DNA from 2 places in the Paenibacillus sp. FSL H3-0457 genome. Region 1 is predicted to be linked to the other one. Evidence: a T-box and tRNA genes for the amino acid it is inferred to sense, from the RefSeq annotation. Region 1 holds a T-box; the other holds one or more tRNA genes.
What was found. The T-box of region 1 lies ahead of MHH25_RS23975 (valine--tRNA ligase). A T-box ahead of a tRNA ligase gene usually reads a tRNA of that ligase, here a tRNA-Val.

Region 1 (11,034 bases):
CGCGGGACATCCGCTTATTGGTGATGCGTTGTATGGAGGTAGAGCGGATGCCATTGGACGACAAGCACTTCACGGAGAGATGCTTAAGTTTAGTCATCCGTTAACCGGAGCGATGATTGAAGTGAATGATCCTTGGCCATCCGATTTCACACAATTGGCAGAGCGAGAGGGGTCTTACTAATACACTATATAAGTTCGACTAACTATTTACACGAAAACGGAAAGGACAGAAACAACCAGAAGAAGCAAAGCGTTCCCTAAAAGCTTTCTGAAAGAAAGCTGCTTCGGAAGCATAAGCTATCCCCGGATTTTCCCTTTATAAAAAGGAATGAGAAAAATGTGGGGATAACAGCGATCAGAAGGTTGTTCTGTCATCGTAGTAGCATTGTAAATAATAATGAGTTGAACATATATAACAAGGTTTTTCAAAAGGTGGCATGCTCCCCTCATTCAAGGCATATAGATGGGGTAACGAAGGATTTGGACCATGGATCAGTCCCATGAGAAGGATCATGGTGAACATATGCCGAAAGGAGGACGCCACCTTTGTTGAATCAACCTTATGGTTTGCGGTTCGATATTTATGAGCGCGTTCATTTGTCTGAGGGAGTTCCTGCGATTGAGGAATTGGAGGAGATTGAACTATACCCACGCATTCAAGTCATAGGGCAGGATGATCATGCCACATTAAGAGGGCATCTTTTACTTACAGGTGCGTACAGAGGAGAAAATGAGGCTTCAGAGGAGCTCAAACATTTCATTCCCGTGGAGATCACAGTGCCGCTGAACCGGGTCAGATCGATTGAGGATATTTCCATCGAGATCGAAAATTTTGACGTGGATCTGTTATCCAATCGCAGTCTGAACATTACAGGCGTGTTGTCGCTACGAGGTATCGAAGGTTTTCCTGTTGAAGAGCCACAAGTGTGGTCAGCAGATGAGTTTACAGTTGTTCATTCACCTGATGCTCAGCAATCCAACCGTTCCGATGAAGCAGCACAGGCAGGTAGCGATCCCAACACATTTGCACAAGAGTACCTGCTCCAGCGGAGTGAGGAAGAGAGACTTGCGAATGCAGCAGAACTTGCATATGGTGCTCCGGAATTCGCTGACCTGTCCACAAGGGAAGAGACATTAAGGAATAGCGAAGAATGGCAGCAAGAATATGCGGATTCGTCTTCGGTCGAGCCACTTCAGTCCGAGGAGCAAAGTGCGGAGTACGCTAACGAAAACAGACAACCTGATGCAAACGAAGATCCTGCATCTCTGACAGCGAATGGAGATGAATTGGCATCTCATGAGCAATACAGCGAACCTTCTCCGATCTCGTCATTTATGGCAGAGACTGCAGATCGATTAGCTTCTTACCCTGAGTCGGAACCATTGCTGCCTCTGGAAGATGAGTCTTCGGGTTGGTCCGAGCCTTCCGTGGATGTATTACCTGCGAACTCGAGAGGTGGAGATCAAGCAGTCTCAGAGCCTGCAGCTCAATCATCTAATGAGTTGGCAGCACCGGATGTACCGGACGCACCAGAGGTATGGCACTTCGAATCAGCGAGATCTGTACCTCAGCAGGAGAATCAGGCAGTTGCCGATGTCCCGGGCGAATCACAGGCGGAGAACTGGCAAGGTGTATTTGCTTCGTCCGAACCAGGCAACGCTGAGGAAGACCGGCCGTCTTTTGAAGCGACTGGGGTAGACGAGTTCGTACAGAACGAAGCATTTGTTCCTGAACCTGTGGCTGAGACGGAAGACAAGCCGGAGCTGAAGGTTGCTTTTGGCAGCAAAAAAGAATCCGCACCACGGCAAGAAGAGGGCGTAGGTATCTCTTCTTTGTTATCCTCCGGTAGAGCGGCACGCGATGCTGAAGTGGAGCGAGGCGATGAGGTTCCTGCGGGTGTGGTACAGGAAGAAACGTATCCAGCTGATGATGTGGAATGGAAGAACCTGTTCCTGGGAACGATCGTGGACCAGACCCCGTTCCGCAAGGTGAAACTTTGCATCGTTCAGCGAGAAGATACACTGGATGCTATTGCAGATCGATATCAATTGAGCACGAGGGAACTTCAGTTGTATAACCGATTATCTGAGCAGGTTGTGGAAGAAGGTCAGATATTGTACATCCCTTAATCCGTAGTTAAAGCCTTCGTTACGACCCGTGATCCCCTTGAGGATTGCGGGTTTTTGCATGATTCGTCCTAAACCTGCATTCCAGCGCTCTTTATCCGCTGTTGTCAGGTTGACTATCGCGCACGAGCAAGGTATGATGTGTGTAGGTTTTTTGAAGAACAACGTGGAACGGGAGTAGTAGACAGTATGACCTTTCAGAGAGTGGAATTGCAGCGCTGTGAGATTCCGCAGGAACCAACTGATCGAAGTCGCCCGGGAGTTGCCTGTTTGAATACAAGGGATGAATGAGATCTATCGTCATTTATTACTGAGGTAGGATGGGCCGGTAGCAGCCGTTATCTGCTTGAAGTGTCACGTCATGTACAGAGGGTGAAGTCTATCTTGCTGTAGGCGTGAAACAAAGGTGGTACCGCGAAAGCTAACCTTTCGTCCTTTGATGGATGAAAGGTTTTTTTGTTTTTTTTGGCGAAGATGATGAAGTAACGGAGGAATGACACATGTCTGAGGAAAAAAAATCAGCTGCAACAGAAATGCCGACCACTTACGATCCTAAGGCGGCAGAGGATAAATGGTACTCCACCTGGATGGAGCGTGGATATTTCAAAGCCGGTCAACGTAAAGATGCCGAGCCGTATACAATTGTAATTCCACCCCCAAATGTGACCGGGATGCTGCACATTGGGCATGCGCTCGATTTTACACTGCAGGATATTCTGATCCGCACCAAACGGATGCAAGGTTATGACGCACTGTGGCTTCCGGGTTCCGACCATGCAGGTATTGCTACTCAAACCAAAGTGGAGCAGAAGCTGCGTGAAGAAGGTCTGACTCGTTATGATCTGGGACGTGACAAGTTTCTGGAGAAAGTATGGGACTGGAAAGATCAATATGCCACTACCATTCGTCAACAATGGGGCAAAATGGGATTGTCGCTTGATTACTCACGTGAACGTTTTACGCTGGATGAAGGTCTGTCCCAAGCGGTTCGCAAAGTATTTGTTCAACTGTATGAAAAAGGCCTTATTTACCGAGGCAAACGCATCATTAACTGGGACCCGGTGAACCGGACAGCTCTGTCCGACATTGAGGTTGAATATAAAGAGGTTCAGGGTCACCTGTACCATCTGCGGTACCCGCTCAAAGACGGAAGTGGCTACGTTACAGTGGCAACAACGCGTCCTGAAACGATGCTGGGTGATACAGCGGTTGCTGTTCATCCGAAAGATGAGCGTTATGCAGATATGATTGGTAAAGTACTTGTACTGCCTATCATCGGACGCGAAATTCCAATTATTGCTGATGATTATGTGGATAAAGAGTTCGGAAGTGGTGCAGTTAAAATCACGCCTGCGCATGATCCAAATGACTTTGAAGTAGGTCTTCGTCATGATCTTCCTCAGATTACGGTAATGGATGAGAGCGGCACAATGAATGCAGAGGCGGGCAAGTATCAGGGACTGGATCGTAGTGACTGCCGCAAGCAGATTGTTGCTGACATGAAAGAACAGGGCGTATTGATCAACATTGAGGATCACACGCATCAGGTTGGACACAGTGAGCGTACCGGAGCTGTTGTTGAGCCGTATCTGTCTACACAGTGGTTCGTTGAGATGAAGCCACTTGCAGAGAGAGCGATCAAGAAACAACAGAGCGGCGAAGGTGTTAATTTCGTTCCAGATCGTTTTGAGAAAACCTATCTGAACTGGATCGAGAACGTTCGTGACTGGTGTATTTCCCGTCAACTGTGGTGGGGACATCGTATTCCTGCCTGGTATGATGAAGAAACGGGTGAAATCATCGTATCTGCTGAAGATCCGACGACACTGCCAGAGAATGCTGGACGCAAGCTCAGACAGGACGAAGACGTACTCGATACTTGGTTTAGCTCCGGCTTATGGCCGTTCTCCACATTGGGCTGGCCGGAAGATACGGAAGATCTGCAACGTTATTATCCGACAAGTGTACTTGTGACAGGGTATGACATCATATATTTCTGGGTTGCACGTATGATCTTCACTGCATTGGAATTCACCGATGAGATTCCGTTCAAGGATGTGCTGATGCATGGTCTTGTTCGTGACGCAGATGGACGCAAAATGTCCAAATCATTAGGCAACGGTGTAGATCCGTTAGATGTGATTGAGAAATACGGCGCAGATGCGATGCGTTACATGATCTCAACCAGCAGCACGCCAGGTCAGGATCTGCGTTTCCGTTGGGAACGGGTGGAACAGGCTCGTAACTTTGCCAACAAGATCTGGAATGCTTCGCGCTTTGCATTGATGAATCTGGAAGGATTCACCTATGAGGAACGTGACATTAGCGGAGAGCTTGGTACAGCGGATTATTGGATTTTGCACCGTCTGAACGAAACTTCCCGCGATATTACGCGTCTAATCGAAGCGTATGAATTTGGGGAAACGGGTCGTGTGTTGTATAACTTTATCTGGGATGACCTGTGTGACTGGTACATCGAGTTTGCTAAGCTGTCCTTCTATGGGGAAGATCCGGTTGCCAAGAAGAAAACACAATCCGTGCTTGCTTATGTGCTGGATCAAACCATGCGCCTGATTCATCCGTTTATGCCATACATCTCCGAAGAAATCTGGCAGCATCTGCCGCATGAAGGTGAGACCATTACGCTGGCATCATGGCCGGTATATGATCCTGCTCTTGAGAACCCAGAGGCTGTTGCCGAGATGAACCTGCTCATGGATACCATTCGTGCAGTGCGAAACATTCGTGCAGAAGTGAACGTGCCGATGAGCAAAAAGATCGAGCTGATGGTCAAAGCAAATAGTGCTGAGACGTCCAGCATCATTGCACGTAACAGTCACTACATCAAACGTTTCTGTAATACGTCCGAGTTCGATAGTGGGCTGGATTTAAACTCACCGGATAAGGCAATGACTGCGATCATTACGGGGGCAGAACTATACTTGCCGCTCGCAGGTCTTATTGATATCGAGCAGGAAGTGGCTCGTTTGGAGAAAGAGTTGGAGAACCTTGAGGGCGAAGTTCTCCGTGTAGAGAAAAAACTGGCGAACGAAGGCTTTGTTGCCAAAGCTCCTGCCAAAGTTATTGAGGAAGAGCGCGCCAAACAAGCAGATTATTCCGATAAACGGGATAAAGTGATTGCACGAATCAAGGAACTTAAAGGTTAATATATGTGGGTCGGATGGAGAGCCATTATGCCATCCGGCCGCTTTTTCACTCAAACTCGGGACCGAAGGTGAATCAGATGACGGAATTAGACGGGACAGATGCAGCAGCTCTTTTACTTACGTATAACGAGGCCGTGGACTGGATCAATGGCCTTATTCCTTTTGGCATCCGACCTGGATTGGAACGAATCGAGAGTCTGATGTCCATGTTAGGCAATCCACACCAACGTCTCAAATTTATTCATGTCGCGGGAACGAACGGCAAAGGTTCGACTTGCGCTTTTTTGACGTCAGTGCTTCTTCAGGCTGGATATGATGTGGGTACCTTTACGTCGCCTTATATCACCAAGTTTACAAACCGTTTTCAATACAACGGCGAGGATATTCCTGAAGAAATCCTGCTTAAGCTCTCGAACCGATTACGTCCACTGGTCAGGGAAATGGCCTCCACTCCGCTTGGATCACCCACGATGTTTGAGGTGTCCACGGCTCTGGCGCTTCTGTACTATGCAGAGGAGTGTTACCCTGACGTTGTGGTATGGGAGACGGGGCTAGGGGGAAGGATGGACGTAACGAATATTGTCGCACCTGTTGTGTCCGTCATCACGAACATTGGTATGGATCATACGGATGTGCTTGGAGATACGATTGAGCAGATTGCTGGAGAAAAGGCAGGTATTATCAAGCCGGGAGTACCCGTTGTGACTTGCGCGACTCAACCCGAAGCTGTGAAGGTGATTCAGGAGAAAGCACAGCAGCTTCAATCAAGCGTGTATTTGGCTGGAGATCAATTCTCTTATCATAGACTGGACAGCAATGAGAACGGACAATCTTTTCATTTTACAGGCCCGTTCCGTGATCTGGACGTTCGCATACGCATGCAGGGCTCACATCAATGTGACAATGCAGCGGCCGCACTTATGGTGCTTGAATTGCTTAGACAATACATGGCATTTATGCTGGATGACAACGATATTGCACTTGGACTGGAGAATGCTTTCTGGGCAGGAAGATTCGAAAAAGTCGTCAATGAACCCCGAATTGTGCTAGATGGAGCACATAATCCGGAAGGGGCAGAGTCACTGGCCAAGAGCATTATGGATGTCTATCCGCACAACAAGTTAATTTTGATGATGGGTATGTTGGCAAATAAGCATCACGAAGCGTATTTGCAGCATATACTGCCACTAGTGGATACGCTGATCCTGACCGAGCCAGATTTCCGACGCAAAATGGATGCAGCCGAATTGCTGCAGATTGTCGAACGGGTACGTCCCGCCATTGCGAAGCAGGAACTGGAAATCATCGTCGAGCCCGAATGGGCAAAGGCACTTGATCTATTGAAGTCACGGACGGAAGCGGAAGATCTGGGGGTGGTCTCCGGCACACTGTACCTGATTGCGGATGTGCGGGCAGCCCTTTTGCATCAAACCGATTCTGAAAAAGGTTGGTGAAAGTTTTGTTAAATACATCGGAACACGTTCATTTTATAGGGATTGGCGGATATGGCATGAGTGCCATCGCAAGAGTTATGTTGGAAATGGGATACACCGTTACCGGATCGGATGTCGCTTCACAGGAGTTGACCGAGAAGTTGGCAGCCAAGGGAGCGAAAATATATATTGGACATACGGCAGAGCACGTCACTGGAGCAGATCTTGTTGTCTACTCTACAGCAGCGCCTGCTGATAATGTGGAACGGGTAGCAGCTGCAGAGCTGAACATTCCGATTCTGCATCGTTCCCAGATGCTTGCACGTTTGTTGAACGAACGTAAAGGTGTGGCTGTAGCTGGGGCTCATGGTAAAACAACCACTTCATCCATGATTGCACTTGTTATGGATAAATGTGATACAGATCCGACATACATTATTGGCGGAGAAATCATGAATGTGGGTACCAACGCGAAGGCCGGTCAAGGCGACTGGGTAGTCGCTGAAGCGGACGAGAGCGATGGTTCGTTTCTGCAGTACCATCCATGGCTCGGTATTGTAACCAATATTGAGGCAGATCATCTGGAGAATTACAACAGTGATTTTGAGGAGCTCAAAAGGGCTTATGTGCAGTTCCTGAGCCAGATTCGTCCGGAAGGAACAGCGATTGTGTGTTCTGACGACGAGAATGTTCAAGCGATTTTGCCAGAACTCAAGTCACGGATTACAACCTATGGTATTGATCGTGCTGCAGATTATACGGCAACGGATATTGTATTGGGCGATCGCCGTATCTCCTTTACGATGAATCATCAGGGTGCTGCTATGGGCACGGTGGAATTATCAGTGCCGGGTAAGCATAACGTTTATAATGCGATGGCTACTGTGATTACCTGTCTGGAAGCAGGCATTCCATTTGAGAAGATTGTGGCAGCTATCATCCAGTTCCATGGAGCCAAACGTAGATTCCAGGTATTGGGCGAGGCGCGCGATATGCTGATCATCGATGATTATGCTCATCACCCGACTGAGATTGAAGCTACAATTAGTGCCGCCAAAGCAACGGGCAAACGCATTATTGCGGTATTCCAGCCACAGCGTTATACGCGGACGTTCTTCCTGCTGGATGCGTTCAGTCGTGCTTTCGCGGAAGCGGATGAGGTGCTTATTACGGACATCTATTCTCCTGCGGGCGAAAAACAGATCGAAGGGGTAACCTCGGCCCGACTGGTTGAACTGATCGTTCAAAACAGTAATGCTTCTGCACGTTACCTTCCTACAAAAGAAGAAGTGGTAGCTGATCTGCAACATCGTCTGCAGCCAGGAGATCTTGTGATTACGATGGGCGCAGGTGATATCTGGAAAGTCGGCGATACACTTGCCAAAGGTTTGAAATAGATCAATTGAGAAATCGCCTGTCTTCGATACGAAGCAGGCGTTTTTTGCGTTATATGGAATGTATTCTCCAGTCTCTGCATATAGCTTATATAAATGGGACAAAGGAGAGGGTACGGGTGAGCAATGCTAGAATGACGTTTCGCTTCGGGGATCATGAGTCGGACAAGCCTGAAAACAAGAGGATATCCGCGTCCAGTCCATTGGTGACGTTAAGTGAAGAATTACCGCATAATCAACCGCTAACGCCTAAGCAGATGGATACAACCCCATCATGGGCGCCTGAGGATATCCCCGGAGACTGGGGAGAGACGGTGCTGACAAGCTCTACTGTACCTGAATCTGACGAGCGGGTGAGTCATGATTCGAACTTGAACTTGGATGAGGCCCATTATTTTGGGAACCGTTCCGGTTACGGTTATGTTAATCACACTGATAATCCGGAGGAAGAGCGTCGTGATCTGCCCAATATCCATGATGATCAGGGCCACGACTGGCTTGCAGATTCGGAGAACTATTCCTATAAACGCAATCGCCCTCCAAGAGGCTGGAAAATGATTGGTTCTGTCACTGGTGCACTTGTTACCGGAGCACTTTTTGGTATGGTTATTCTTTCATTTTTTAATAAAGAAGGAGCCGCGAAGCCAGGCGATCTTCTGCCCGTCAATCAGGCAGTTTCCACTGTGACGGGTCAGGAGGGGACTGCAGGTACAGAGCAGCAGCTTCAGACAGCGGCGACTGGCAGTACGTATTATGCACTTCAATACGGCGTGTTCAGTTCTCCTGAACGAGCTGAGCAGGCTAAGCTTGAACTGGCTCAGGCAGGTATAGCCACAGGTTCTGATCCTGAAGATGGCAATCGAGTATATGCAGGCATTTCGGCTGATCGTGAAGAGGCCAAGCTACTTAGCTCCAGGTTAAAAGCCCAGGGAGTTGAACTGTATGTCAAGGAGATTGTGAACCCTGAGATCAACCCGGCTATATTCGGTGGCAAGCAAGAGGATGTGCAGCTTTTCTTCACAAACAGTTCTGCACTGGTGGAACAATTATCTACCTTGTCCATTCAGCAGCTGGGACAGTCTGCTCCGGCAGCAGTCTCTACAGAAACGATGACCGCGATTCAGAATAAGCACGAGTCATGGCTGACGGGATTAAATAGTCTTACACCTGGCCTGACCGCAGATGTAAAACCTATTATTGGTGGAATGGAGAAATCAATGAACAGTGCAATTACGGCTATAGCGGAGTACAACAAAAACCCGGATGATGTACACATGTGGTCCGTGCAGTCCGATCTGATGGATTATGTACTGCAGCAGAAAAAATGGCTCGAAGCGATAAAGCAGTAACATGCTCTTTCCCATAACAACGCTTGGAAATACCCATCCGGCAAGGAACTGGAAATAGTTCCCCTTGCCGGATTTGTGTTTGTATTGACGTACAAAACCCCGTATAATAATGTGGGTGTCAAAAAATGGCGAGGGAAGATTACCGATGAAAAAAAACTTCGGCATGTTATTGCTGTTTCTGCTGCTCGGCTGGATGGCCGGAGCGTGGATCGCCAAGGCACTGCAGCCTGTAAAGGCAGTAGCCTTTCTTACGAAAGCCACGACCATACGTTGGTCGCCACAGGCTGATCTGGATATTATCAGTTATAATATTTCACTTCAATTTCAAATGAGCCTTCTGAGTCTGATCGGTATGATTGCCGCTGTGTGGCTGTATCGCAGACTGTAGGAGAATGACGAGTTATGACGAAAAAAATTAAACCAGTGACATCTATTATCGTGATCCGGACAGGATGTTGCCGTGGCATAAGGAGCCGTTCATTTTGGATAACACACAACAGCGCCCTATTATTCTGGCCTCCACATCGCCTCGGCGCAAAGAACTGATCGCATCACTCCACCTAGCGTTTGATGTAATACCAAGTCATGCCAATGAAGATACACCACCAGAGTGGACACCTGAACAGACGGTACAGGAACTTGCTTTGCGCAAGGCGCTTGCCGTGTATCGTGGGCTTGAAGGCCGCGAGCAGGAAGCCATTATTGTTGGTAGTGACACCGTTGTTGTTCTGGATGGTGAGATTCTAGGCAAACCCTTAGACGAAGCGGATGCTGAACGTATGTTATCAAGGCTGCAGGGCCGCGTACATCGGGTGTTTACGGGTGTCGCTTGTATTGATGCGGGCAATGGACAGTCGTTAGTTCATTACCGCCAGACCGATGTAACGATGAAAGAGCTGTCGGATGCGACCATCCGTGCTTATGTGCAGACAGGTGAGCCTTCAGATAAGGCAGGATCATATGCCATTCAGGGCATTGGTGCTTCACTGATCGACCGCATTGAAGGATGTTACTTTAATGTGGTTGGCTTGCCGCTATCTTTGCTAAGTGATATGTTGGACGGGTTCGGCGTACATGTGTTGCCACGAACATGAATGAAGCCAAATGTTGTGAAATGAAAAGAGGGAACATATGGAGTCGCCTCAATACATGATGCGCGACATCCCCCAGGAAGAACGCCCGAGAGAACGCATGATGGAATACGGGGCGGGCGCCTTAAGCCATGCTGAATTGCTGGCAATTTTACTTCGAACAGGCACAAGACAGGAATCCGCGGTGCATATGGCACAGCGGATTCTGGCCGAAGCGGGTGGCATTCGCTCGTTGATGGATTTGAGTCTGGAAGAACTGACCGCGATGAAAGGGATCGGCAATGCCAAGGCTGTGCAATTGAAAGCTGGCATTGAGCTGGGTCATCGGATTGCCAAAAGCAGACTCACACAGTCGACTTCAATTCGTACACCGCGTGATGCAGCTGATATCCTGATGGAACAATTGCGTTATTTGCAAAAAGAACATTTTGTGTGTCTCTTTCTGAATAGCAAAAATCATATTATTGCCCAGG
Region 2 (11,034 bases), 760 kb from region 1:
CTATCATTAATTCAGGGATTGGTTTTGAAAATATATCGTCTCCTTTTTCTTTTCTGTATCTCATTACTCCTTTGTAAATTGGATTCTTAAGTATAACGTTTACAGTAGGAGCACCCCATTGTTTTGCTTTTCTTGTCGGAACATTTTTTTCGTTTAGAAGTTTAGCTATTCTTAATTGTCCGTAACCTTCTTCAAGCACTAGTCGGAATATTTCTTGTACGATCTTTGACTCTTCTTCGTGCTTGCACAGTTTTTGCAGTGCTTTTCCTTTTTTATTTACATTACCGGAATCAACACTTTTATACCCGTAGGGAATACCTCCTCCCCTAAAAATACCATCTTCGACCATCTGTATATGTTTTTCGTTGACTCGTTCAGAGGTCTTCCTACTTTCATCGCTTGACTGCCAAAATCTTAAGTAGTTGACCATCCGATCGGTGTATGCTTCAATTTTTTGCTGACCTTCTATTACAGACCACATTTCTACCCCTTTGTTTACAAACCACTCAAGTACAAAGGGAGTCTCATCATCTTTTCTTCCAAGCCTATCAAACATAAATACCAACAAGACATCGAATAAACCATTCTCTGCATCCTCTTTAGCCTTTTGGATAACATCACGCTTCTAGGCAGGTACTTTAAAACCTGATACCCCTTTTTCGGTATATTCCTTAACTAGCTTCCATCCCTCTTGTTTCTCTACCATCTTCCTGCATGCTCGTTGTTGCATTGGAATATCGTTCCCGTCCATCTGACCTTTTGTGGACACTCGATATAGTGCCGCAACACGCTTTATTTGTCCCATTCCATCAACCACCATATCTTTTTTCTGTATTATTTTTATCGATAGTCGTAACTACTTTAACTGCTTAATTTTATCCAAATTGTACCATTAAGTATATTTATTATCAACAAAAACCACCTACACATATTATTGGAGGTAGCCATATTATTATATAAAAAAACAACTCCTCTTGAGATATAATTCTCAAAAGAAGTTGCCTTTAATTTTACATATAGGACGAGTGGGGATCGAACCCACGACCCTTACCCTGTCAAGATAATGCTCTCCCGCTGAGCTATCGCCCTGTAATAATTAAGATGTATCCATTACGGTCATACTACTAAACTTAGCTGAGCTAACAGATCATGATATATAATTGTTTCCCAATCAAGTAACAGTATCATATCAAGTAACCGTGTTCATTGTCAATGATTTATTTGGTTATAATTCACCCGAAATGGTGCACAATAAAGGAAAGATTACCATTTCTACAACGAGGTGAATTCCCTATGAGAAACTTAACAAAACGGTCAAAATCCAATAAACATACATTTACCAAATGCTTCTTTCTCTTTGCTGGGCTTATGATTCTCATTACAATCGTTACTGGTTGCAGCTTGGAGAAGGATGAACATACGGTACAATTCCAACAATTACAACAGCCCAATGAAAATGGTGAATCTCTGCCGGTCTGGCTGGACGTATACTCCAAATCTGTAATTCAAGATGTATATTCTCCGCGAGGAAGCAGTGAAGTCTTGCCGTGAAGGTTAACAGATGAATTACTCGTCTTCATCCCACTTGCGTGAGTATGCTTTCTTCGTAACATAATACAACAGAGTAATCATTCCCGCCGACATTAGCAATGTAATTACCATGATGCCTGTCATGCCCATCACTACCCCCTCCTCTCCCAATATGTTCCAGACTTCACTATACAGGAAAAACATTTTTTTGTATAATTCAGTCTGATATGTCGCGCAAGAGCAGAAAGAAGGAATGGAATTGGCAGCTGAGATTAGTTATGTATCGACAGAAGAACAACTGGAGCAAGCCTTGGGAATTCGCCATCACGTTTTTGTGATCGAGCAACAGGTGCCTGCCGAGATTGAGATTGATCAATATGATGTCATCAGTCCGGATGTGCATCATGTATTGTTAAGTACGGATGGCCAAGCTGTAGCCACAGGACGTCTGATCTATTACAGCAAGGATACGGCCAAAATGCAGCGAATCGCAGTGCTTGAATCTCATCGTTCATTTGGTTATGGACGTGTGCTTCTGCTCGCGATGGAGGAGCTGGCACGTGAACTCGGCTTATCCTATTCTGTACTGGATGCGCAGTGTCAGGCACAGAAATTCTATGAAAAACTGGGTTATGAAGTGATTTCGGAAGAACCTTTTTATGATGCAGATATTCTGCATGTTCGTATGAGAAAGAGCTTGTAAAACCTCGACGTTGGCAGGTCTTATCAGCATATGGTGCATACTTCCGATGAATTCGGATAGGCTAATCAGGTAAGCAGATTCCTATCTCGTCATATAAGGAGAGTGTGACATCATGGATCAAACGACACGCGAGAGTTTCACAGCCGTACAGAAAAATGGTGACGGTGACCTGACAGCATTTCAGACTTCAGCAGGACGTGTACTGGATTATCACCAGGCACTTGCAGAAGTAAAGGCTGGCGCTATTGCCGGTGTGAATGTATTTAAAGGCAAGGATGGCGAAATGTACATTCGCGGCGATGCCGACGGTGACCCAACCAATAACCTGGACCAACTTCCCCATTTCTAAAATAGATGCACATGTCATATGTGTGACACAGTAAGCGCCGATCCGGATATCCGGGTTGGCGTTTTCTTATTATGATTAGTAGTCCGTAAAATATTTTACGGAATCACCGGAAGGTTGGCTTTTGCGAATCGGCTGTTGTACCTGTTCCCATGCCTGCAAAATCTGTATCCCTTCAAGAGTAGACCGGTTCTCCCACGCGATGTGCCCGGTGCGTTCAAGCTCCAGCAAAGACTCATAAATGTAAGCTCTGCTTCGTCCCGTCTTGTTCTCCAGTTCATCCATACGCGGCAGCCTGCGCCGTTGTCCTGCATAGTTCACCATAATACGCAAAATCTTGCGTTCAAAGTCGTTCAGCATACTTTACCTCCCCATTCAGATCGGTAACAGGACGCCATGCCAGAATACCTTGCTCCAGAAATGTTCGGGGCGAACCTTCTTTTCCCGCTGAAGCTCTAATCATCCCGCCACGTACACTGTTAATTCGAATCTGTCGCTGCGTAATCTGCCCTGCACGATCCATGTAGACAAGCTCCACCATCTGGCCAATATATTTCCCTAGCATAATCATCCCTCCGATAAGAACGTTTGTTTGTATTTCATATTATATGCGAACATAAGTTCTTTATTCAATAGTAAAAAAAGGATTTTGTAAAATAAAAAAAACCAGACTGCCTTAATGATTAAGGCAGTCTGGTTCAACCCATAGTATAGCTAATATGAAAACATGGCTTGTAATGACCAAGTCCAGCGGATCAGTGTCGATCCGATTCGGAAAATTGTACTTTCTTTAATTGCTGTGTAGATGGATTAAAATCAACATTTACATAGACTGCGAATTGTTTGCCGTCTTTCGCACGAACCCATAGCTTGAACTGTTCCCGTGATTGATCTGCTGTTAGAGAGGTGCGACCGATATGCTTATAGTCCAAAATATCCACATTATACTTGGTCTGTGTTTCTTTGACCGCAATAATTCCCCACTTCGCATAATCAGGGATAGCGGCACCTGTTCCTGATGTAATTCCGGCTAAACTCAGAACTACCGACATGACGGTAACGATAAGCATTCTCATTTCACTCACTCCTTGGGACAATATGTTTCTGTTATATTGCCCGTCCGGGTTTCATTTTACACGAATAAACGAAAGATCCAGGCCAATGGCCGTAGGGAAAAAGGAACCACATGAACAAGCCGGTCAAACGAATCAGGAGGCTCCGTCCGAAAACTCATTCCCCAGTCACCCGAGAAAAAGTGTTGTTGTGTCTTCGGCTCCTCAGGACGATCCAACCCGTATTTCTTTTCAAGTAACTGCCGTGTTTCTTCATCCACCTGAACCTCATTCGTAACGACATATGCTGTGGCAGGCTCGCTGCTTATGTACATTTGGATCATTAGAAACATCACAATCCCAACTATTTGTATCCAACGCTTGTTCATCTCTTACTCCTTTATGGATTCATGACTCTCTTCTCTTGTACGTGAAGACTCGTTTGAATGTTTGATTATACATAAATTTGACCGTATTGGAAATAACAAATGGGAGAAGAGTTGGGGCATGCGTTATGCGATGCTTAAGTCCCATTTGGTTGATTTTTTGTTTAAAAAACCCAATAGACGTGTAATAGGCCATGACAGAGTGACTTCACGATCTGAAACTCTACACGATCTGCAATACCAATAAGAGGAGGTTACACCCGAATGTTCAAACGCTTGGATGAAATCCTGATTGAGATTCCCAATGTCGAGAAGCCAGATCCGAATGCTGCGGCAGCTATACAAGAATTACTCGGCGGCAAATTCGGAGAAATGTCAACGTTGAACAACTACCTCTATCAATCATTTAATTTTCGATCCAAAGAAAAGCTGAAGCCCTTCTATGACCTCGTCATGAGCATTACGGCCGAAGAATTGGGTCATGTTGAACTCGTGTCTCATGGCATTAACAAATGCCTCCGAGGTTCAACCGAGTACAAAGAACCCGACGATACACCGCTAGGTTCCGTGAAAGATGCTCGTCTGTCGTATCACTACCTGGCAGGTGCACAAGGCGCAATGCCTTTTGACTCTATGGGTAATCCATGGACGGGAGCAAACGTCTTCAACAGTGGTAACCTGGTCGAGGATCTGCTACATAACTTCTTCCTAGAATGTGGCGCTCGTACCCATAAAATGAAAGTATATGAGATGACGGATCACCCGGCAGCCCGGGAAGTGGTTGGTTTCCTGCTGGTACGTGGCGGCGTGCATGTTGTCGCATATGCAAAAGCACTTGAGATTGCAACTGGCGTAAATGTGACCAAGCTGGTTCCTATTCCTTCACTGAACAACAAAGCCTTCAACGAGGCTCGCAAATATGAAGAAAAAGGGGTACACACCAAACTGTACACCTATAGTGATAAAGATTTCAACACGATCGGCCAGATCTGGAAAGGAACCCACCCCGAAGATGGACAACCTCTTGAAGTCATCCAAGGGATACCTGAAGGATTCCCGATTCCAGAAGCTCCTGCGGTCGAGGAAGAATTTGCACCGGGCATCTCACAAGAAGACTTTAAGGAAATTGCACGTCGTCTGAAAATGGCAGGGAATATTGCGGATTAAGGAACAATTTGTTTAACAATTTCTTTCCCTATATATTGTTAACTCTATGTTTATGTGAAGCCCTCGAACCCTGCTGCTGAATGCAGAGAGGATTTGAGGGCTTTGTTACAATCAATTTTTGATACCATTTTATGATGCAAAATAAGTATTTTGTATGCCGTCATTTTCTGAGAATTTAGCTGTAAAAGTAAACCGGATCTCTGCTCACATCGTTAAACTTAGTTAAACTCCAACACCGATTCCTCCCGCTGACTCATGACTTCAATTAGCATGTTGGCACCCAGACGAAAACCTTGTGCAAACGCTGCTTCCGTATGCATGCCCTCACATCTGCCACACAAGTCAAATAACTGTTCAAGCTCACGGAATTCTTCCTCGCTCAATCGATTCTTCCACTGCTCTGTCAGAGCTGCAATCTGCCGTCCTAACGCTTGGTATTCAGGATGTGTCGGCATCATCATCTCATCCGGTCGAAGTCGTCCATTATATAATGCTTCTAATATCGAATTCATGTGCATCCTCCTGTATATCAATTCGCACCTCACTTGAATGAACGTTCTGCACATGGTAGGATATTTATGCAGTCGCTCATTTAAGTGATTGCGGGATAGGAAGCAGCGTGTTCTTCGTGGGACTCAAGCTGCTTCCTTTTTTATTTTTGGAGCTCGTCGTAAATCTTCTCAATCCCTTTGCGAACGATGTCTGATCGATTCGTATTCAGCTTCTCAGCCGAAATATCGAGCTTGTTCATAATTTCCTCGTCGACACGTATATCAATCGTTCTGCTTTTGGGTTTGTCAGATTTAGGCCGCCCCATCTTTTTGGCGGACATTTGCTTCACCTCTTTTTTTGTCCTGACAACAATATATTATTGTCAGGACAAAAAATCAATTTAATTATAAAACATACGTTCGTTTTTGTGACAGCAGATTCATAGATAAATCTATAGTCAGTAATCAGTTTCAATAATAAAACAACCTTGAAAGGTTAGGCGCTCAAGGTCGTTAGAGTACTATTTCACTCTTCCATTGGCTTTCCATATCTCACCAAGACATGCCAGAGTAATTTCAACTCTTGTAGAACTTCTTTGTAGGTTCCTCTATCGCTCCAATGACTTGGGTTTTGTTTCAATTCCATAGCTGCAGAACCAATGATATTTGCATCAATCAAATCACTTTTTGCAATTCTCTTGGCTAGTGATGGCATCGAAGGACCTCGAAAATCCATAGGAACGTCATCAACCAATAGTGTAAAGCCCATGTGCCAATGGAGATCAATGGAATACTTTAAACATATCTGCTCTAAGATTCTTCCTGTATGGGTGCCTTTAAATGATGGGTCGGCAACAAGCATCTCTACATCCTTTTCAAGGGAAATGTCACCATGAACCTGAGCTTCGATATAATGATCCAGATTTCGGTTTGGCTCTTGGTTTGATGGATTTTGGAATGGTTTCTCAAGATTGACGTGCATATGGTCAATTAACTTTTGAACCGTTAGATTTCTTTCACCAATGGCAAAATTACTATAGAATACATCCCTCATGAGAGTAGCCAAAACAAGGTCAAATTCCTCATACGTTCCCTTTTCCTCGGGGTCTTGGTGAGAATCCAAATATGTATACGTGCAACGTTGAGAGACCTCAGTGGATAAAAGGAAGTAACATGATCCAAAACGCGGAGCAGGTCCATCGGGATGTAACATAACATTGAGTGCCCCATACTTGGGCCGTTCGCTATCGGTTGAGCCATTTATTTGGTACGCTCCGCCAAACATTTTATTCTCCCAAACGTCACGTTCACCGCCTGAAAATGCGGAGACACTTCCATTTGATAAGAAAGTCTCAAACTGACTTTTATAAACTCCCTGCTCAAGTAGTGCTTCAGCAACGCTTTTCATGGTCGGATCTAATCGATCTGGATGAAAGTGTAACGCGATACTTTCATGAGCTTTTAGTTTGGTGATAGCTTTTTCAAATGTCTTCAGCTCGATGTTGGACATACGAAGGATTTCTCTAATGGTTTGCTCCGCCTCATTTTTGCGGCTTCTTGCATAATTGGTTACATGCTCTAGAGCTAATTGCTGAGACCTTGATAGTTCCATGGGCAGAGGAGTCCTTTCCCTTACTATAAAATCATAATGGCGGTTTCCTTGTTTATCATATAGATTGTAGCCTAATTATAGTTTTGGATCTTCAATCTATTTTTCTAGGGATTAGTTCATTCTCAGAGAAATTCCACCAATTGGATTCCTCATAATAAATTGTTTTTGCCCAAAACTCAGGGGACTCATGAAAAATCAGGTCTTCTTCTGATAAAAAATCATTGCCTTCCCAAAAAGAATTAATCCTGAGAAAAGCTTCCTTCTCTGAAATATCAAATAATTCAATTAATAGTTGAACAATGTGCAAACAATATATTTCCGAACTCAAAAAGGTAGGGAAAAGAAGTTGGTATTTTAGCATTTTTATCACTCCATCTTCAATATTTCAGTCTTTCTTAGAATGCTAATTCCAAGTCTCTATGTATCCAACCTTCATCTTTTCCAAAAGCTCCAAGATAACCTCATCCAACTCCTCAAGTACCTCACTCGGTGTAGGAGATTCCAGTATCCTTACCAAATCCGTCTGTAGCATACTTAGATGAGATATAGGTAATCGATCAATTAATCCGACCAAAATGAAATATTCCCACTGTGGATCTTGGGTTTGCAATACATCTTTAATATGAGGAATTAAGTCTTCGCCTAGTCTCAATAGTATATCCTCTACCGGCTTAGAGATAGGCCAATTCCCGTCTTGCAACCACTCCATAAGCTCTGGGATGATAACTTTTAATTCGACATCACTGAACTTACTTAACTTACGCACCGCTTCATAATCAAACTTATCGCGGGGAAGGCACTCCCTAATATCCATTTAAACTTCCTTCCTCATCTCAATGCGCAAAATCATAAACTCCCTGTGTTAGTCGACTGTCGCTACATCGTCTACTCTGATCTCAATCTCATCTTGATTCTTCGTCGTTGACATCGCATCTCTCATGCGAATAGTCCACGTTCCTGCATCCTGATAATAGTGTACATCTTCAATCACAGGAACACGTAATTTTTCTCCATCTGGTGAGTATAGCCCACCCCGAATTGCGTCCTCCTCACTTAGATGAGCACCATCTGGAGTATTTGGACAAGATACCGCTATCGTTTCTGCTCTAGCCTCCCCACAGGATAGGGTTGATTTTCCGGGCCTCCATCCGTCCAGACTTCAACATAGGAGCCGATCTGCGGATCAGGCGCATTGGAGAACCATTTTGCCGGATAATACCGACTTCCTCCTCCGTTCGCATTGAAATCCTCATATGCGGGATCAACCACAAGAATGGAATTGTCTTTACGATCAACCACATAACCAGTGAATCCATCTTCACTTGGTGCATTCGCTTGAGTCTGCACAGAGTTGCACTCGATCTGTTCTGAACATCCGGTAAGGCATACGATTAGGGTTGAGAGCAACATAAAGACTTGACGATAGGACATATGTAAATCTCCCTTTAATGACACCTCTTTTCTAAATTTAACGTTCCATATCAGTTTATTGTTACAAATACAGCTGTCAGCTCACCCTTAACTTTCTGACGGGCTCAACACGATCAACCCAAATATTCACTTCTTCATATCCCTTTTGTACACATACCTTCCCCATACCACCAACGCCGCACACAACAAGATCACACAATAAGCCCATACAAAAAACATGGCAAGCCCCAACCCGATGTTGGCATCCAGGCGCTTATCAAAGATCTCTGTGTATAGCGAAAAACCGAGTGGCACGGCGCCAACAACGAAAAGTCCAATGGACCATCCACCCCAGCGTTGGAAACCGGACCCCGCACGACTTCTGGAAATTTTGCGAATCCCTTGAGTCAGTAGCCACCAAATCAGAATAAATAATAGACAGGTTATAAGAATTTTCAGCATATCGTTCAACTGCATATCGTGTACCTCCTATATCTTGCAAGATGATGAACATATCTTACACGTTAAGTGTTCTCTTTACTATATTACCCGTTTCCACATCCATGATCACAGGCAGATATGAGCACAGTACCCCTGACCCACTGATTATGAAAAAGAAAAAAACGCCAACGTCCTGACTCCTTCCAAGTCAAGAACGATGGCGTTACTTCTCGTATTTACATTGTTATATCCACATAGGATAGGATAGGTTACGCACCAAACTGCGCATAGTGAAGGCGGCTGTATACCCCACCTGCTGCGAGTAATTCTTCATGACGTCCCTGCTCCGTAATGCCTTGTTCAGCAACGACAATAATGCGGTCTGCATTTTTGATCGTAGCCAATCGGTGGGCAATAACCAGTGTGGTCCGGCCCTCGGACAGCTCAGCAAGGGATTGCTGAATCGCCGCTTCCGTTTCTGTATCCAGAGCAGATGTTGCTTCGTCCAGGATCAGAATTGGCGGGTTTTTCAGGAACATACGGGCAATCGATAAGCGCTGTTTCTGTCCACCGGACAGCTTCACACCGCGTTCACCAATTAACGTATCCAATCCTTCCGGCATCGATTGAATTAAAGGCTCCATCTGGGCCCGTCTAGCGGCCATCCAGATTTCTTCTTCGGATGCATCCAGCTTGCCGTAGGCAATATTCTCCCGAATGCTTCCATCGAAGAGGAACACGTCCTGTTGTACAATTCCGATATGACTACGCAAGGAGTCTAGTGTCATATCCTGTATCTCCTGCCCATCGATCGTGATGCGACCTTCCAACACATCATAGAACCGCGGCAGCAGACTGCATAGCGTTGTTTTACCTGCCCCCGATGGACCGACAAGCGCTACAGTTTCACCTGCACGTACGTTTAGATCAATACCTTTGAGAACAGGTTCCTGATCGGAATAACCAAAGGTCACTTGCTCATAACGGATATCTCCACGCAAATGGGATACCGTAACGGCTCCTGGACGATCTTCCACATCCGGTTCCATATCGAGCAGCTCCGTATAACGTTTGAAGCCTGCAATCCCTTTTGGATACGTCTCAATAACCGAGTTGATCTTCTGGATCGGTGTCAGGAACACATTGGACAACATAATAAATGCAATGAACTGACCGTAGGTCATACTGCCTTGAATGACAAACCACGTTCCGCATACCAGGACAAAGAGGGATACCAGCTTCATCAGCATATAACTGACAGAGGAGTTCCAGGCCATGATTTTGTATGCGATTAGTTTGGTCTGACGGAAACGACCGTTGTTCACAGCGAATTGTGCTTTTTCATGCTCTTCATTGGCAAAAGCCTGAACAACACGAATACCTGTAATATTGTTCTCAACACGAGCATTGAAGTCCGCAATATCACCAAACATTCGGCTGAATGCCTTGGACATTTTGCTACCAAAGTAGAGTGACAGATAAATAATCAGCGGTACGATGATAAAGGTTAACACCGCCAGATTCCCGTTAATGCTCATCATGATGCTGAATGCACCAATTAGCGTCATGACCGCGATAAATACATCCTCCGGACCATGATGGGCAATCTCACCGATATCCATCAGATCGTTAGTCATACGGGACACGAGGTGTCCTGTTTTTGTATTATCGAAGAAACGGAACGATAACTTCTGCACATGATTGAACAGACTTTTACGCATATCCGTCTCGATGTTAATACCGAGCTTGTGTCCCCAATAGGTAACCACGAAGTTGAGAAATGAATTCAATAAGTAGATGCCGAGCAATGCCAGACACGCCCATAGAATCCAGTCCCAGCGGCCGCCTGGCAGCAGATCATCGACTACCCGGTTGACTGCCAGTGGAAAAGCCAGC

Region 2: it has a tRNA-Val gene. The T-box ahead of MHH25_RS23975 (valine--tRNA ligase) is inferred to sense a tRNA for this amino acid. The anticodon was not compared.

Annotation. Positions count from the first base shown of each region.
Region 1 is NZ_CP150283.1:5,397,561-5,408,594, reverse strand. It holds gene MHH25_RS23985 (RluA family pseudouridine synthase) at 1-181, shown strand, start outside; gene MHH25_RS23980 (LysM peptidoglycan-binding domain-containing protein) at 547-2,130, shown strand; T-box leader at 2,286-2,567, shown strand; gene MHH25_RS23975 (valine--tRNA ligase) at 2,628-5,294, shown strand; gene MHH25_RS23970 (folylpolyglutamate synthase/dihydrofolate synthase family protein) at 5,372-6,748, shown strand; gene murC (UDP-N-acetylmuramate--L-alanine ligase) at 6,805-8,124, shown strand; gene MHH25_RS23960 (SPOR domain-containing protein) at 8,241-9,470, shown strand; gene MHH25_RS23955 (DUF4321 domain-containing protein) at 9,616-9,858, shown strand; gene MHH25_RS23950 (Maf family protein) at 9,953-10,564, shown strand; gene radC (DNA repair protein RadC) at 10,602-11,034, shown strand, end outside.
Region 2 is NZ_CP150283.1:4,640,785-4,651,818, forward strand. It holds gene MHH25_RS20555 (recombinase family protein) at 1-349, opposite strand, end outside; partial or broken gene MHH25_RS20560 (recombinase family protein) at 368-820, opposite strand; tRNA gene MHH25_RS20565 (tRNA-Val) at 1,018-1,089, opposite strand; gene MHH25_RS20570 (hypothetical protein) at 1,294-1,551, shown strand; gene MHH25_RS20575 (GNAT family N-acetyltransferase) at 1,790-2,233, shown strand; gene MHH25_RS20580 (DUF3892 domain-containing protein) at 2,346-2,582, shown strand; gene MHH25_RS20585 (hypothetical protein) at 2,658-2,939, opposite strand; gene MHH25_RS20590 (hypothetical protein) at 2,923-3,144, opposite strand; gene MHH25_RS20595 (DUF3889 domain-containing protein) at 3,335-3,655, opposite strand; gene MHH25_RS20600 (hypothetical protein) at 3,712-4,020, opposite strand; gene MHH25_RS20605 (manganese catalase family protein) at 4,282-5,184, shown strand; gene MHH25_RS20610 (DUF6809 family protein) at 5,403-5,696, opposite strand; gene MHH25_RS20615 (ribbon-helix-helix domain-containing protein) at 5,837-6,016, opposite strand; gene MHH25_RS20620 (DUF3626 domain-containing protein) at 6,202-7,287, opposite strand; gene MHH25_RS20625 (hypothetical protein) at 7,379-7,648, opposite strand; gene MHH25_RS20630 (DUF5071 domain-containing protein) at 7,691-8,101, opposite strand; gene MHH25_RS20635 (DUF3221 domain-containing protein) at 8,380-8,718, opposite strand; gene MHH25_RS20640 (hypothetical protein) at 8,845-9,174, opposite strand; gene MHH25_RS20645 (ABC transporter ATP-binding protein) at 9,408-11,034, opposite strand, start outside.